Panacibacter ginsenosidivorans: one gene and its partner. The protein of the gene in region 2 interacts with the protein of the main gene of each other region in a pairwise test. Links are inferred from orthologs where the notes say so. Each region holds a gene or a part of one and is shown on either strand. Other genes may lie near its edges.

Region 1 (7,783 bases), 3.4 Mb from region 2 along the record:
GTCGTTGCTATAGAACACTTCTGAAAATATATTAATACCGATTTTAAAATTTATTGTAATAATTGTGTCAGTCGTTTGGAAAAATGCAAATGTTTGAGGAGTACTAAGTCCAATGTAATAGCCCAAAGTGTCTTGCTGTCTATTTTTAATTATGCACTGTAGTTCTTCCGGTCTTTTGATTATGCTATATCCTTTGCCTTGTCCTAAAGTGTCTGTCCATTCTACGTAAAATAAATTTTTATCGTAGTCTTCAGGAATCACCTCGAATGTAAGTTTGATTTTTTGTTTTGTTTTAATGCTCAAAGTATTCGTCTGTTCGCAACTAAAAACAACAAAAAAAAATACTATGAAGTTTGCAAGTCGCATATAATTACCGCCAACGTTTGTATTTGCTTTGGCAAAATATTCGCATTCCCTCACGTTTATACCAAAGTTGCTTTTTGTTTTATTATAGAAGATACATTTCGCTGCAAAATAAAATAAATAGCTGTCTTGTTGCTGCATATCATTCCCAACCGTACAAGAGTGCGACGCAACCAAAGCTTCATGCTTATTCCAAAGCCGGGTATCAAAGCTATTTCTTCATTATAAAATGCTAAAGTGCAGCGCGGAATAATATTTGCAAGTAATTAAAACACCTAAATTGCGTTGTTTAAATTTTCGTATGAAAAAGTCTGTAAAAATTCTCTGGCGCGTATTCCTTTTTGGTTTCGGCCTTTTTATATTAATCATACTGCTGGCCAATTTTGGCATATTTGGCAGCATGCCTTCTATTGCTGACCTGCAGAACCCTTCTGCATCACAATCCAGCCAGTTATATGCAGATGATGGTACGCTAATGGGCAAGTATTACCTGGAAGACAGGGTAAATGTGGAATACAAAGACATTAATCCTTACATAGTAAAGGCATTGGTGGCTACAGAAGATGAGCGTTTTTATGATCACAGCGGTATTGACCCACGTTCTTTGGCAAGGGCCTTTTTTTTCCTGGGCAGTAAAGGCGGTGCAAGTACCATAACCATGCAAACGGCCAAGAACCTTTTTACAGAGAACTGGAACACGGGGAACATTTTCCTGCGTATCATACAAAAAGTGAAAGAGTGTATCATAGCAGTTAAGCTGGAAAGGAATTTTACCAAAGACGAGATCGTTACACTCTACCTGAATACTGTTGCTTTTGGTGATAATGTTTTTGGAATACGCAATGCATCAAAAACTTTTTTTGGTAAAGAGCCGGATCGTGTAAGCGTGGAAGAAGCTGCGGTGCTGGTGGGTATGGTTAATGCGCCTACTACGTATAATCCGCGCATTTATCCAAAGAATGCACTGGACAGGCGCAATGTGGTGTTTGAACAAATGGTAAGAAATAATTACCTGTCAGAAGCTGAAGCAACGGACCTGAAACGGAAAAAAATTCAGTTGAATTATAAAAAGCTGGATGAGACAGCAGGCCTTGCACCTTACTTTAGAATGGTAATGGGAGAGGAGTTAAAAAGATGGTGTAAAGAACATAAAAAATCGAATGGTGATAATTATAATCTTTACAAAGACGGGTTAAAAATATACACCACCATTAATCCGCGTATGCAGTTGTATGCAGAAGAAGCAGTTGCCAAACATATGGCTTATATGCAAAAACTTTTGAACCAGCAAAGCGATGTAAAAAGCGGCAGCGTTTGGAAAGAACATGAGAATGTGTTGCAGGCTGCTATGAAACAAACAGACCGCTGGAAGAATATGCAGAAAGCAGGAGTAACAGATGATGATATAAAAAAATCTTTCTATGTAAAAACACCCATGAAAGTTTTTGCATGGAACAACAACCGTTACAAGGATACGGTAATGACGCCCTACGATTCAATCAAGTATCACCGTCAAATGTTGCAGGCAGGTTTTATGGCAATGGATCCTTTAAGCGGTGAAGTAAAAGCATGGGTGGGTGGTATAGATTTCAAGACCTTTAAATACGATCACGTAAACGTTAATACTAAGCGGCAGGTTGGCTCTACTATAAAACCTTTGTTGTACAGCCTTGCCATAGAGGATGCAGGTTTTACACCAGGCACAATGGTAGAGGATGTGCAACAGAATTTTAAAGGTTATGGTATGGTACCGGCTACGGATAAAACATGTACGGGCCGAACGATGCCGATGGCTGAAGCGCTTGCCACATCAAGGAACTGCGCCACTGCTTATATCATGCAGCAGTTGGGTGGAGGCAATGAAGGTGCAAAAAGATTTATAGATTTTCTACGCAACTGCGATGTTTCTTCAAAGCTTGAACCTTATCCTTCTATTGCACTTGGAGCCGGTGAAATTTCTTTGATGGAAATGATGCAGGCTTACAGCATGTTCCCCGGTCGTGGGTTTAATGTTAAGCCCATGTATATAACACGCATTGAAGATAAGAACGGAAATGTGTTGCAGACTTTTACACCGCTGCGTAAAGAAGTGATCAGTGATGTTACCGCATATTCTGTTATCAGTATGATGCAGGGTGTAATGCAGTTTGGTACGGGTCGCCGAATATGGAGTTATGGTGTTACCGGTGAGATAGCCGGTAAAACAGGTACCACCAATGATAACAGCGATGCATGGTTCATGGGGTATACGCCACAGTTACTTTGCGGTGCATGGACGGGTTGCGATGATCGTTTTATTCGTTTCAACAGTACAGCGTTGGGTCAGGGTTCTTCTGTTGCCCTGCCTATCTGGGCCTATTTTTATGCAAAAGCATCAAATGATAAAAATGTAGCGATCGATAAATCATCTGTATTTGCAAAGCCCGATGTTATGGAGAATGATATCAGTTACGATTGGATCAATGATGTACCAACAGATCTTGGTGCAGAGGGTGATGATATTGGTAATGGCAATGCAAAGGATTATGGAGATGAAGTATTACCCCCAATAAAGCAGGAAGATATAAAACCCGAAAGCGAACTGCCCGATACAACAAAAAAAGAAAAATTACCGGATGGGAATGATAAGCCAAAAGCAATAATGCCAAAGAAGCCGGGTATTAAGTAGAATTTTTTTGTGACAGGCTCTTGTATTGCATGGCATCTTCGTTGTGTCACTCACTTGTACGGTTGGCTTTTTGTTGAGCAATAAAAGATGCTGTTTTTTATTAATTCGCACATCTGCCCATTTACATATCTGCACATTGGCTTTATGCCAGTCTGTACATTTTTCCGGGCAAACTTATCAGTACATTTTGCAGTTCAAGACTAAGCATTGATGCAGCGATGGCGCTGCTGCTTAAGCCACTTTTTATAAACAGTTCATCAATATGAACACTGTCTCTTTCTTTCAGAAGGTCAACAATTACTCTCTCATCTGCAGAAAGATCAATAAACAATTCTTTCTGCGCTTTTGCCTTTGCTTTCTTTTTTTGCCAGCCCAACATTTCTATCAGTTGCTGTGCATCGGTCAATAATGTTGCATGTTTTTGTTTAATAAGATAATTGCAGCCTGCACTCTTGCTGTCTGTTGTTTTGCCGGGCAATGCAAATACATCACGGTTATAATTGTGTGCCAGTTCTGCAGTGATCATACTGCCACCTTTTATAGCTGTTTCCACAACAATCGTTGCATCAGCCATACCCGCAACGATCCTGTTACGTTTTGGAAAATTATGTTTATCAGGTTTTGTTTGTTTGATGAATTCTGTAAGCAACCCACCCTGCTGCAGCATTTCTTTTGCCAGTCCTTTATGATGCGATGGATAGATCGTATCAAGCCCATGTGCCAGTACGCCAACAGTAGGTAAATTATTTTGCAATGCAGCTTTATGTGCAATGGCATCAATGCCAAATGCAAGACCACTTAGCACCAATACATTTTCATCTGCAAGATCGGCTACTAATTTTTCTGTTACCTGTTTGCCATAATCTGTGTTATTCCTTGTGCCGATAATGCTGATGATCTTTGTATGATTAAGATCTGCATTGCCGCGGTAATACAGCAGGGCAGGAGCGTCATAACATTTTAATAAACGCTGAGGATAATTTGTATCAGTAATAAAGATGGGTTGTATCTTATACTTCTCAATAAAATCTATTTCCTCCTGTGCCTTTTCGAAATTGTCAAATGCTTTAATAGATTCTGATCTTACTTCACCAATATTTTCTACGGCATTTAATTTTTTGAGGCTCGCTTTAAAAATACTTTCCGCATCTCCAAAATGATCAACCAGTATTTTGGCTTGCACGGCGCCAATATTCGGCACCAACGTTAAGGCTATTTGATATAAGAGATCGTTGGGCATGTTTCCGGTTTGAAATTCTTTATTTGATTGAAGATACTACTGTAAAAGAAAAATACAAACCGCAACGACGCTGAGACGAAGTGATGTTTAATATTTTCTTTGCGCTTCTCTGTCTTTGAGGTTTCAATGTCCAATTGAATTGTTGCTGCACAAGAGTGCGACGCAACAGTTGTTGAGAAAAGTTATAGTGACGGGCTCAAAATAAAAATGGCCGTCTTTACAGACAGCCATTCAATATATTAGTTTATAATTTATTTCTTTAACGCAGCAGCCATTGTTTTACCAATATCTGCGGGGCTGTCAACAACATACAGTCCGCAATCTCTCATGATCTTCATCTTTGCTTCGGCAGTATCGTCAGCACCACCAATAATAGCGCCTGCATGGCCCATCCTGCGGCCCGGAGGCGCAGTTTGCCCGGCTATAAAACCAACAACCGGTTTGGTACCATTTTCTTTTATCCAGCGTGCAGCTTCGGCTTCCATGCCACCACCAATTTCACCTATCATGATGATACCATCTGTATCAGGATCATTCATCAATAATTCAACGGCTTCTTTAGTAGTAGTACCAATGATAGGATCGCCCCCAATGCCAATGGCAGTGGTTATTCCAAGACCTGCTTTTACTACCTGGTCAGCAGCTTCGTAAGTAAGCGTACCTGATTTTGAAACCACACCTATCTTACCGGGTTTGAAAATAAAGCCAGGCATAATGCCAACCTTTGCTTCACCTGCAGTAATAACGCCGGGGCAGTTAGGTCCTATGAGTCGTGTATTTTTTCCCTGCAGATAATTTTTCACTTTCACCATATCCTGTACAGGAATGCCTTCTGTAATACAAACTACAAGCGCAATACCTGCATCAGCAGATTCCATAATAGCATCAGCAGCAAAAGCAGGTGGCACAAATATGATGCTTACATCAGCGCCTGTTGCTTTAACTGCATCAGCCACCGTATTAAATATCGGCCTGTCAAGATGCGTGCCGCCACCTTTACCGGGCGTAACACCACCTACCACATTGGTTCCGTATTCGATCATCTGGCCGGCATGAAAAGTACCTTCCGTACCAGTAAAGCCCTGAACAATTATCCTGGAATTCTTATTAACTAATACTGACATGATGCATTTTTTTCGGTTGCGCAAAAATAGGTGAAAGAGATTAGAGTTTACCTTTTATGGTTTGTAGTTTTTTTGTTCCCGGCATTTGAGTAAGGATTTGGCTTTTGTTGCGTCGCACACTTCATCGTTCTGTTCGTTTATCAGCATATATAAGCAAACTGTGTTAATTTTACGGCCATTTATAAATTCAATATTGTTGTGATACGCAATGCGTCTTATCTTACTGCTCTAAACACCAGCTGCCTTGTTAAACCGCTTGTAATTGTTTGCCGTATGTAAAGAAGCTGATATTCATGTTTTTGAATACAAGTAATTTTGAAATTGTATGGCATTGAAGAAAACGTTAGGAATTATATTGTTACTGTTTGTTGTCGGCATGAATAGTTCTTATGCCCAGGCAAGAATATTAAGAGGCGTAGTGCTGGATAAGCAGAGTGATGAGCCCATTCCGTTTGCTTCTGTTGTTTTTAAGGTAAATGGCAGAGGTGTACTTACCGACTCTCTTGGGCGTTTCGATTTTCAACTAAACACATGGCCTGTTGGCGATACACTTCAGGTACTTAACGTGGGATATAAAATAACCGAGATACCTTTTGCCAACATCAAAGACTCCTCTTCCATTACTGTTTATATAGAAGTATTGCCTTCAAGAAGTGAAGCGATCGTGAAAGTGAAATACAACAGGGCATTGTGGTTCTGGAGAAAAATAATTGCCAGCAAGCCGAAAAATAACCGGACCGTTTATGATAATTATGGTTATGAAGTGTACAACAAATTAGAGCTTGACCTGAATAAAGTAAACAAAGATAAACTCGAAAAGAATTTTGTATTAAAGCCGCTGAAATTTGCGTTTGATTACACAGATACCACCTCTGAAAGGGATCCATTTCTACCTGTGTACCTAACAGAAACGATCTCTGATTATTATTACCAAAAGAAGCCGTTCCGTACAAGAGAAGTTATCAAAGCAACCAATGCCAGCGGGTTTACCAATGAAAGCTGGATGAAACAATTGGGGGCTACCTACCAGAATATAAATGTGTACGATAACCAGATACCTGTTTTCGATAAATCTTTTGTAAGCCCTTTTAGCGATAATGGCGATAATTATTACAATTTTAAACTGCTCGACACACAATACCTCAGCAAACGCAGGCTGGTACATTTGCAGTTCAAGCCAAAACATGTTGGTGAAAATACTTTTGAAGGAGATTGCTGGGTGAATGATACCACATTTGCCATTCAGAAAATTACACTGCGTCCTGCGCTTGACGCCAATATAAATTTTGTTACCGGTTTAACACTGATACAGGAATATAAACTCATCAGCGATTCTGCATGGTTTTTATATAAAGACAAGTTCGTAGTAGACATTGCCCCAACAGGTCAAAATAAATTAGGATTTAAAGGAAGGAAGACCACCACTTACCGGAATGTAATTGTAAACAGTGATTCGGTAACTAATGAATTAAATAAAAGCAAACCAAGTGAAGACATTATATTGGTGCCCAATACACAAAACCTTCCTGATTCTTTCTGGTTACAAAACCGCTTTGAACCGCTTAGTAAAAATGAACAGAATATCTATTCTTTGTTAGATACATTACAGAACAATAAGACATTTATTTTTTATAAAAACTCCGTAGACTTTCTTACTACAGGCACAAAGTATATAGGCAATTATGTTATTGGCCCATGGTATTATTGGCTTTCCGGCAATCGGTGGGAGGGAACAAGGGTGCGTTTTGATCTTGGTACAAACAGAGGCTTCAGCCAGCACTGGAACCTGCATGGGTATCTTGCCTACGGCTTTCAGGACAAAAAATATAAAGGTCTTGGCGAAATAAAATACCAGTTCAGCCGCAAACCATGGAGTTATATAATGGCTTCTTATAAAAGCGATCTTGATAATGGCCAGGTTGTGTATGATCAATTAGGCAGCGATAATATTTTTGCTGTGTTTGCACGTAAACCCAATGTGCCTTATAAGTTTCAGCAGATTAGAGAAAAGAAGCTGGAATATTTTGCAGAAACAAATAAGAGCTTTTCTTTTGGCCTTACTTTATCAAGCAGACAATTTACGCCTTTACTAAACCTTCCGGGTAAAGAATACTTTCCTTCAAAAAATGGAGATCCGCTGAACACTTTTGAAACACGTTTCAAAATTCGTTATGCTTACCAGGAAAGATTCTTGGAAAGTAATTTTGACCGCAGCAGTTTTGGCAGTGAATATCCTATTCTTCAATTGATATATACACACGGTTTTAGTGGCATACTCAACAGCAGTTATGATTACAACAGAATTGACTTCAACATATCAGATTATTTAAAAATCGCGCCTTACGGAAGTCTGCGTTATAATTTATTTGCAGGAAAAGTTTTTGGCAC
Region 2 (8,676 bases):
ATCTATGCCGATGTAAACGAATTCAGGCAGAAGGCAATAGAAATAGATGCAGCTATGCGTAAAGATAATTACAAGACAATCCAGTTCTCAGGACGTGAATTAAAATCTGCGAAAGATTGTATTGTGGAACCTTTTGACTTACAAAAACTAGATCAGAACCAGCCAGTTTCCATTTCAAGTCTCACGAGTGGAAATACAAACGAGTTGATAGATTCTGTAAGAAGGAACTGTATTTTTATAACAGACTTGAAGGTTGTAGAAGATCCTACCCGTACCTGGAATTATTGTACGCAAAGCGGAAATATAGATGGGCCCTGGACCTTTAAAACGTTAATGAAAAATCTGGCAAAGACCAGTTCAACCACAGATCCTACTGATGCGGAGCTTTCTACTTTTGTCTTAAAATGGTTGAATAACTGGAAGTCAGTTAAAATAATAAACGATGACACAATTCCTGCCAGATCACTTATATTTCAAAGAATTATTACGCCGTGGCAAACAAAAAGTTTTAATGCAGGGTCACCTTCGGGGCAGCTTGATATGCGTTTTGCGCCTTTTAAGTTAACAGCTATAGTTAATCGTTTCGACCTTCGGGAAAGAGCCGCCGGAATTCCTGCAGGCGAAGGAAGGTTTACATTTTGCCTTATTGAAAGTAATTGTACAAGGCCTTTAGAGATGACCTGTGTTATTGAATATGCCATTCCAAAACCAGATATATGTGACACCCTTCAAAACTGGGCACAACAATGGTTTAATCTTAAGAATTTTACTTTAGGCAGCCCGGGCTATAACGCTGCGTTGCAGGCCATTACAGACCAGTACAGCAAATGGGGAACAGGAAACAGGGTTGGCAACACCAATCTCGACGCTATCAGAACGAACGAGAGAGAACTAGCTCCCCTCGATGGTTCACCCAGGCGATGGGAATTCAGGGAATTTGGTCTCAATGCCAGCCCACGTGCAATAGTGGAAAGACGCGTAGCGCAGATTCCGCAGGATAAATACAATGCCCAGGTTGATAATCCTGATGTAAGGGCCATGGTGGCCTGGATCAATGCCAATAAGGCCAATATAAATGCAGATAATTATACATTGCCCGATACACTAAGTAATGGCAAGTTCTTCATGGGTGGCCATGCGCAAATATTAGATACGCCAGTTGGGTTGCCCACCAAGCCATATCATTGGGATGGTGTTGAGGTAGCAGGCCCTACACGTATAAAAAATACAACCACACGCCATGTATTTTCACTTAATACCTGCACTGGTTGTCATTCCGGCGAGTTACAGACTTTCTTTACACATGTAGACCCGGTAATGTTTGGAACGCAAGCCACACTTTCTGGCTTCCTGGCTGGTAAAGCAGGAAGAGGCGGTGCTATTGATTTTGATAATAACCCCAACAATGACAGTATGATGGTAAGAGATGCGGCTCTTAGGGGAAGCACATTAAACGGGGTTAGAATGTTTAATGATATTCTGCGGCGTGCCAAAGACCTGAAAGATTTTGCATTAACACCTCCTTGTACCGGTGTGTTTGCACTAAAGAATGAACTCATGTTCCAACCAGTACACGCAGTGCATTAATAAAAACAGGAGCTACATTTTCTATAACCTTCGAATTTATCTCGGCTACGAAATAAATTCGAAGGTTTTTTTATACTGGCCTCATCACCATTGGCATCTTCGTTGTGTCACTCACTTGTGCTGCTTAAAATGTATTGAGCATTTATTCAAGTTCATATTCTTTATCGAATACCCAGATACTATATTTTATAAAAAGGAATCAGCTTGATTCCTTTTGTATGTTTCATACTTCACTTAATAACTTCTTTTATTTATTACAAAAATAACTTTTACAAAAAAGTATTTTCTTCAAAACCATGATGAATCAAATACCGTAAATAATTCAGAGCTAAATGTTCATCAATAAAATTCAGGTATGACAAAACACAAATTCAAAAAGATGTTGTGGATCAGTTTATCAACAATTCTTTTACTGGCATCCGTTTTAGCTATACACATTTATATGGTTATGAAGCCTAAAGCTCCTACAGCTAATACAAAGATCATGGCCCGTTTTGATTTTAAACAACCCATTGACAAAACAGATGCAAACACTGTTACTGCATGGTTGTACAATCAAAAAGGTGTTGATCATGTATTATGTAATGAAAAATCGGGAACAGCTGTTTTTACATTTTACCCTATAAAAGCAAACGCTGATGATATATTGAATAGTATGCGTTCTACGCTTCATTACAATGCAGTAAGATATATGCCAAGCAAAGAAGAATTGCAAAGTGGTTGCCCTGTCGCAGCTGGTTCTTTTACATCAAAAATTTATAACTCGGTAACTAACCTTTTTAATTAAAATTCATAAATATGAAAAGAGTATCTGTTGTAGTATTATCCTGTGTTGTTGCATTCGCATCTTTTTTAACTGCTTGTAACAAAGATGATAACAACCCTCCACCTGCCGCTATGACTTTGTATGATTCATTAGGTGGCACCACACTTGTTACAGATCCGGTAGATGCTTCTGTAAAAATTGAACAGGGAAGATTAGGCATTCGTTCCGTTGTTGACAGCACCATTTTTGTTATCGCAGCTGATCCTGAACTTAATCCATATTTCAGTGTGTTACTTGCAGAAGTTACAGCCGGTGACTTAAGTGGTTTCCAGGAATTAAGTAAAAATCTTACAGACTTCTTTTGTGTTGCTACAGGCGCTAAAGATTATACCTACACTGGTTTAAGTATGATTGAAGCACATGATCCTGCAAAGAACCCAAGAATGGCTGCCAAGGCTGCTGACGATGACTTTGATCAGTTTATTGTTGACCTTGTAGCCGGTGCAACAAAAAATGGACTGCCTGATTATCTTATAGCAAGAGTCGGCGCAATTGTTGAAACGTTGAGAACACAGGTTGTTCAAATGTAATTTTGGAAAACAAACATCAATAAAAAAGAATACTCAAAAGGGTATTCTTTTTTTTGATGCAAGACCTATAACGGATTACTTTAAAACTCCTTTATTTACATCACATGATTTCAAGATAAACACTACGCATAAGGATGTGCAAGTACAAGTGTGCGACGCAAGAATGCTGCATAGTAATTATACAATTGGGCACCTGAAAATCCTTATAGTAAATGAAGGCCGGCTTTATACAGGCTCCATATTATCTTTCATTTTCTTTAATTCGGAAATGCGTTTTGTAAAATCGTAAGGCTGCTGTTCAAGCTCTTTTATCTTTTCATCTATAATAAGCAATGTCAGTCTCCTCGCAGCATTTCCGTTTATTAGATTGTGTGTCCGCAGGCATTGCTGAAACAGGTAATCGGTAAGTACCATGTTACAGGATTTTTAAATGGAATAATGGATTTTCGGTTTATCGTTATGCAAGTAAAGTTATTTATATTTTAAAAAAAATAAAAGATGCTATGAATTTTCTGTAGTGTTGTTTCTACGAATTAAGCAGTTTTAAATATTGAATAATTATTCGCTGCATTTAATATCATCGTTTAATTTATTCAGCTGTTGCCATATTGCATGCTCATGAGGCTTGGGAGATATTTCAAAGAAAACTGCAGTATTATTTTTTGTTGTACAATTTTTTATATGCACCAAACAATTTAAAATAATAGGTACTTGTGCTATATAATCGAGCATTTTTATTGTACCGCTGTATGTTGCCGTATCGCCTTGCATTGTTGGCGCTTTTGTAATTGTTGCTATTGTTGGCACAACCTTGAAAGCCGGAATAGTTCTTTGGATAATATTTCTTTTTACAAGACCGGAATAATATGCATTAAGGTTTTCCTGTAAAATATTTGCATCGATTAAAGGCTTCCCGTCAAGCCACCATAGAAAAGCATATGTCCAATGTTCATCGCTGGCTACATCTCCCCATCCATGGGTAAAGCGAAGGTCTTCTATTCCTGTATATGTTATTTGTGGTGCAAAGTCAATCGGAAAAAGCATTTGCTCAGTCGTCCACCCTGTTGGAATATCAAGATGATAAGGTGCTGAAGGCTTTAGCGACTCAGTGTTATTAATTCCGATATTATTTTTTGCATTAGTGTTATTACTATTACAGGATACCAACAAAATAAATACGGTAAGAGGTAAAGAGATATTTTGTAGTGCATGCTTCATACAAAAATATTTTACTCTGAAGGTCTATTAATAAAACTAATATATAGAAATGAAATAGTTAAATATTTTCATAATACTGCTACTTCCTGAGAAGTCCTTTATAGTTATTAAATATTGTTTCGGTTGTTAAATTGAAATGACATATCCTGGATTGTTACCCTTGTTGCTTTTCTTCCAATAATACAAGTGTGCGACGCTACAAAAGCTTCCTGTTTATTCTTCAGCATGGTTCATAAAAAACGCTCAACATGTTTTCGTGTGAGCGTTTATAAATAATTGGAATAATAGTTTCTTTTCTTTTATGCCACTGCCTTTTTTACAAGATCTGCTGCCTCGCTTAACAGTATTGCACTTTGCACTTTTAAACCACTTTCATCAATCAGCTTCTTAGCCTCTTCTGCGTTGGTGCCCTGCAAGCGAACAATGATTGGAATATTGATATTGCCAAGTTTGTTGTATGCTTCAATAACACCTGCTGCAACACGGTCGCAACGCACAATGCCGCCGAAAATATTTATAAGAATTGCTTTTACATTCGGGTCTTTCATGATGATGCGAAAACCAGCTTCCACTGTTTGTGCATTCGCACTACCGCCTACATCAAGAAAGTTGGCAGGCTCGCCACCACTTAGTTTGATCATATCCATAGTTGCCATTGCAAGACCCGCACCATTTACCATGCAACCCACATTGCCATCCAGTTTTACAAAATTCAGATTGTATTGACCAGCTTCTACTTCTGTTGGATCTTCTTCTGTTACATCACGCATAGCAGCAAGATCGGGATGACGCATTAATGCATTCTCATCAAGGTTCATTTTACAATCGACTGCTATTATCTTTTCATCACTTGTTTTGAACAAAGGATTTATTTCGAGCATGCTGCAATCCAAACCAACATATGCGTTATAAAGATTGGTCACAAACTTTACACAGTTTTTAAATGCTTCACCGGTAAGCCCCAGATTGAATGCAATCTTTCTTGCCTGGAAACCCTGCAACCCACCGCCGGGGTGAACCCATTCTTTAAATATTTTCTCGGGGGTATCATGCGCCACATCTTCAATGTTCATACCACCTTCGGTGCTGTACATAACTACATTCTGACCTTTTGCACGATCCAATAATATAGACAGGTAAAATTCTTTTACAGGATTTGGACCGGGATAATAAACATCCTGTGCGATTAATATCTTATTTACTTTTTTTCCTGCAGGTCCTGTTTGAATAGTAACCAGTGTATGTCCCAAAATATTCTTTGCAATGGTATCAATATCTTCCAGGCTTTTGCCCACGGCCACGCCACGTTGTTCAGAGCCTACAATCTTTCCTTTACCACGGCCACCTGCATGTATCTGCGCTTTCACTACGGCAAAGCTATTGCCTGTTTGTGTTTTCATTTGGCGATAAGCCTCTTCGGCACTCATAACATTATCCACCGCAATGCCTTCCTGAACGGGCACATTGTATTTTTTCAGCAGTTCTTTTGCCTGGTATTCGTGTAGGTTCATGTGTATAAAAATTTGATGGCGAAGATAGGAGGAAAAGAGTCAAGTTACAAGAGCCAAGTTTCAGGCAAGAAGAAACAAGAACAGGTATCAGTTTGTGATATATTATTTGAATACGGGCTGAAGTACATGTGGCATCGCAGGTTGTGTCACTCCCTTGTGCGTTCGGAATTTTATTCGTCAATCGTGAATAAGAAAGGTTATGCTGTCGATTCATGCTCTTCAGTACAAGAGTGCGACGCAAGGGATGATGCCATAAAAAACAAAGCTGGTACCAAAAAATTCAATACGCTTTTAGAACATAATGTTTTTTTGATACCAGCAAATCAACAGACCATCAAATCATTATTGTAATATCTTTCTCTGTAGCTCTTCTATTAATGAACAGCACCCACAGGATGAAACATTAATTCATTTCTTAAAGAAAATACCGTTGTGCAGGTAGTAGTGGCGACCTGTTTTAAATCTGTTGCTCTTCGCTTTATATCATTAAAAACATGAAAACGCTCTGTGCCATTACCCCTGTTGGCGGCATCTCTTACTTTAAAAGCATCGTTACTCGGGTTACCATCTGCGTCAACTGCACCGCCTCTGCCAGCCGTTCCGGTAAGAAACCCTGAGAGTGTTGCTGCTGTTCCAAAAAATACAGGATCTACATGTGTAAAGAATGTTTGCACTTCGCCGGCATGGCAACCGGAACAGGCATTTCTTGAAAATATATGCCTTGTTTTAGTGGTGGATATAAATGCAACTGATTTATTATTGTTTACGCCATCCCAATGGTAAGGTTTTGTGGGCAAACCCACAGGTGTATCAAGTATCGTCGATTTACCACCGAGAAAGGCAAATCCATCATAAATATTTGGTACCTCATATGCGTCACTGTCTATTCCTGCAGAATTTTCATTGACAAATTTCACCATGCGTTCCACATCAGCATTATCAATTTGTGCATTATACCTGTCTGCAGGTATTTGCGACACGGTTTTTTGAACAAGCGCATGCACATTTCCATTTAAACCAAATTCCCTGAACTCCCAACGGGGAGGATCTGTGGCAGCAAGCGCAACTTCATTGGTACGCACCGCATCTATGCTGCTTTGATGCGTCCGGTTAGGATTAGACCCGCAAAGTGTAAATTGGTCTGTGATAGCCTGCAAAGCCGAAAGATATTGTGAAGAGCCTAATGTAAGATCCTTTAGTTTAAACCATTGTGTTGCCCAGCTTTTCAAAGAATCACAAACATCTTTCTTATTAATGCCATATTCAAAGATGGTAGTGAAATTTTCAGCAGTGGTGCAATCAGCATTTATCAGGCAAAAGATCATCCTTCCTTCACCCGCCGGAATACCTGAAGCTCTTTCTCTAAGATCAAACCGATTTACAATTGCAGTTAATTTAAAGGGTGCAAAACGCATATCAAGAAAACCTTCCGGGTTACCTGCGGCAAGGCTTTTTGCAAGCCAAGGATTTAAAATTTTATCATTCACCAATGTTCTTGCAGGCACAGTATCTTCATTAATTATTTTTTGTACGGCCCAGCTATTCAACCAGGCTTTTACAAAATCCGAAACGGTTTGGTCTGAAGCAGGTTGAGAAGGATCCTGTGTTGCCAGGTTTTTCATTAATGTTTTAAAGGTCCAGGGACCATCCACATTCCCCGTTTGTGTACAACAATTCCACGTGCGTGTTGGGTCTTCCACTACAGAAAGATCTGTAAGAAAGATACAGTTATTTCTAACCTTATCTAAAGTAGTGCTACCAGCCGGTGCCGCAGTAAGATTACTTATTGATACGGCTTCATTGTTATCAAATTTAATTTCACTAAATGGATTTGTATCGCAGGCTTTGCTGTAATTAAATTCCCTGTCAACAAAAAGCGGCTCCCAATTATCTTTGATCGTTTCTTTCAACATGCTCAGGGCCTGCTTCCTGAATTCTTTTACATCTGTATAGATTTTAGCGGTATATACACCATCACCGGCAACTTTATCATTACCTGTTCCATCGTCTCTCAAGACTACATCTTCTCCCCCATTGTTGATGGTTACAAATTTTTCCCTGAACGAAGCATTTGCATACACCGCCATCACGAGTATATGAAAATTATCTCCGGGTATGCGTTGCACCATTACATCATCTGCAGGTGGTATTTTTTTAGGATTACTTAAATTGTATGCCCAATCAAATTCATTTGTTATGCCGGCATCAAAATCCGAAAAATCTGCTGCAGCACGCCTCGACGAAAAAAATGCATCATACGAAGAACTATTATTTTGCTGTTGGTCTTTTTTGTTGTTTCTGTTCCAGGAAAGTGATAATAAAATAATAGCAGCAGAAATGGCTAGCGTGAAGATTTGTTTTGAAGGTCCCATAAGTTTTTTATTTGAGGTAAGTTGAAAAAGTTTTTCCGGTTAAAAATTAGCGGTATATCAGGGAGGTATGGATCAAGCTGGTGTATACGATAAAAGTACTACAATATAATACATTTTAAAAGGGATTTCGAATTTTTATTTCATAATATATATGTGGTATTTTATTTTAAATTATAGAATTACTTTTCGTATTCGAACTGTTCATTAACGAATAAGATGCCGAAGTGTGCGACGCAACAAAAGCCTAATTTTTATTTTACAGACCGGCATAAAAAAACCGTTCGCTTTATGAACGGTTTGAATTGATAATATTATAAATATTAATGAACAGCGCCTACCGGGTGAAACATCAGATTATTCCGCAAAGAGAATACTGTTGCACATGCAGTAGTTGCCACCTGTTTTAAATCCATGGCTCGTCTTTTGATATCGCTGAAAGTATGAAACCTGTCTTGGGTTGTGGTTCCGCGGTTCGCTGCATCTTTTACCTTGAATACATCGTTAGTAGAATCTCCATCTGAATCAATAGCTCCTCCTCTACCAGCCTTACCTGTTAGAAAACCTGAAAGCGTTGCCTGGGTTCCAAAAAAGACAGGATCTACATGTGTGAAGAAAGTTTGTACCTCTCCGGC

What was found.
Region 1: the proteins of sucC (region 2) and sucD interact in binary tests that used the Escherichia coli proteins (3 or more experiments, as listed by UniProt). The link is inferred for Panacibacter ginsenosidivorans from one-to-one orthologs.

Annotation. Positions count from the first base shown.
Region 1 is NZ_CP042435.1:1,539,282-1,547,064, reverse strand. The notes cover bases 3,460-6,234. They hold sucD (succinate--CoA ligase subunit alpha), read right to left. Parts: upstream 5,396-6,234; coding sequence 4,523-5,395; downstream 3,460-4,522. Other genes in these bases: FRZ67_RS06370 (DUF5686 family protein), read left to right, coding at 5,721-6,234; dprA (DNA-processing protein DprA), read right to left, coding at 3,460-4,271. Also shown: FRZ67_RS06390 (hypothetical protein), read right to left, coding at 1-504; FRZ67_RS06385 (penicillin-binding protein 1A), read left to right, coding at 665-3,031; more of dprA, read right to left, coding at 3,174-3,459; more of FRZ67_RS06370, read left to right, coding at 6,235-7,783. UniProt on the Escherichia coli protein: Succinyl-CoA synthetase functions in the citric acid cycle (TCA), coupling the hydrolysis of succinyl-CoA to the synthesis of either ATP or GTP and thus represents the only step of substrate-level phosphorylation in the TCA.
Region 2 is NZ_CP042435.1:4,983,769-4,992,444, reverse strand. The notes cover bases 3,567-6,358. They hold sucC (ADP-forming succinate--CoA ligase subunit beta), read right to left. Parts: upstream 5,673-6,358; coding sequence 4,461-5,672; downstream 3,567-4,460. Other genes in these bases: FRZ67_RS21120 (choice-of-anchor X domain-containing protein), read right to left, coding at 6,047-6,358; FRZ67_RS21130 (hypothetical protein), read right to left, coding at 3,567-4,161. In the rest of the region: FRZ67_RS21150 (choice-of-anchor X domain-containing protein), read left to right, coding at 1-1,587; FRZ67_RS21145 (hypothetical protein), read left to right, coding at 1,943-2,374; FRZ67_RS21140 (globin family protein), read left to right, coding at 2,386-2,943; FRZ67_RS21135 (hypothetical protein), read right to left, coding at 3,169-3,357; more of FRZ67_RS21130, read right to left, coding at 3,502-3,566; more of FRZ67_RS21120, read right to left, coding at 6,359-8,044; FRZ67_RS21115 (choice-of-anchor X domain-containing protein), read right to left, coding at 8,365-8,676. UniProt on the Escherichia coli protein: Succinyl-CoA synthetase functions in the citric acid cycle (TCA), coupling the hydrolysis of succinyl-CoA to the synthesis of either ATP or GTP and thus represents the only step of substrate-level phosphorylation in the TCA.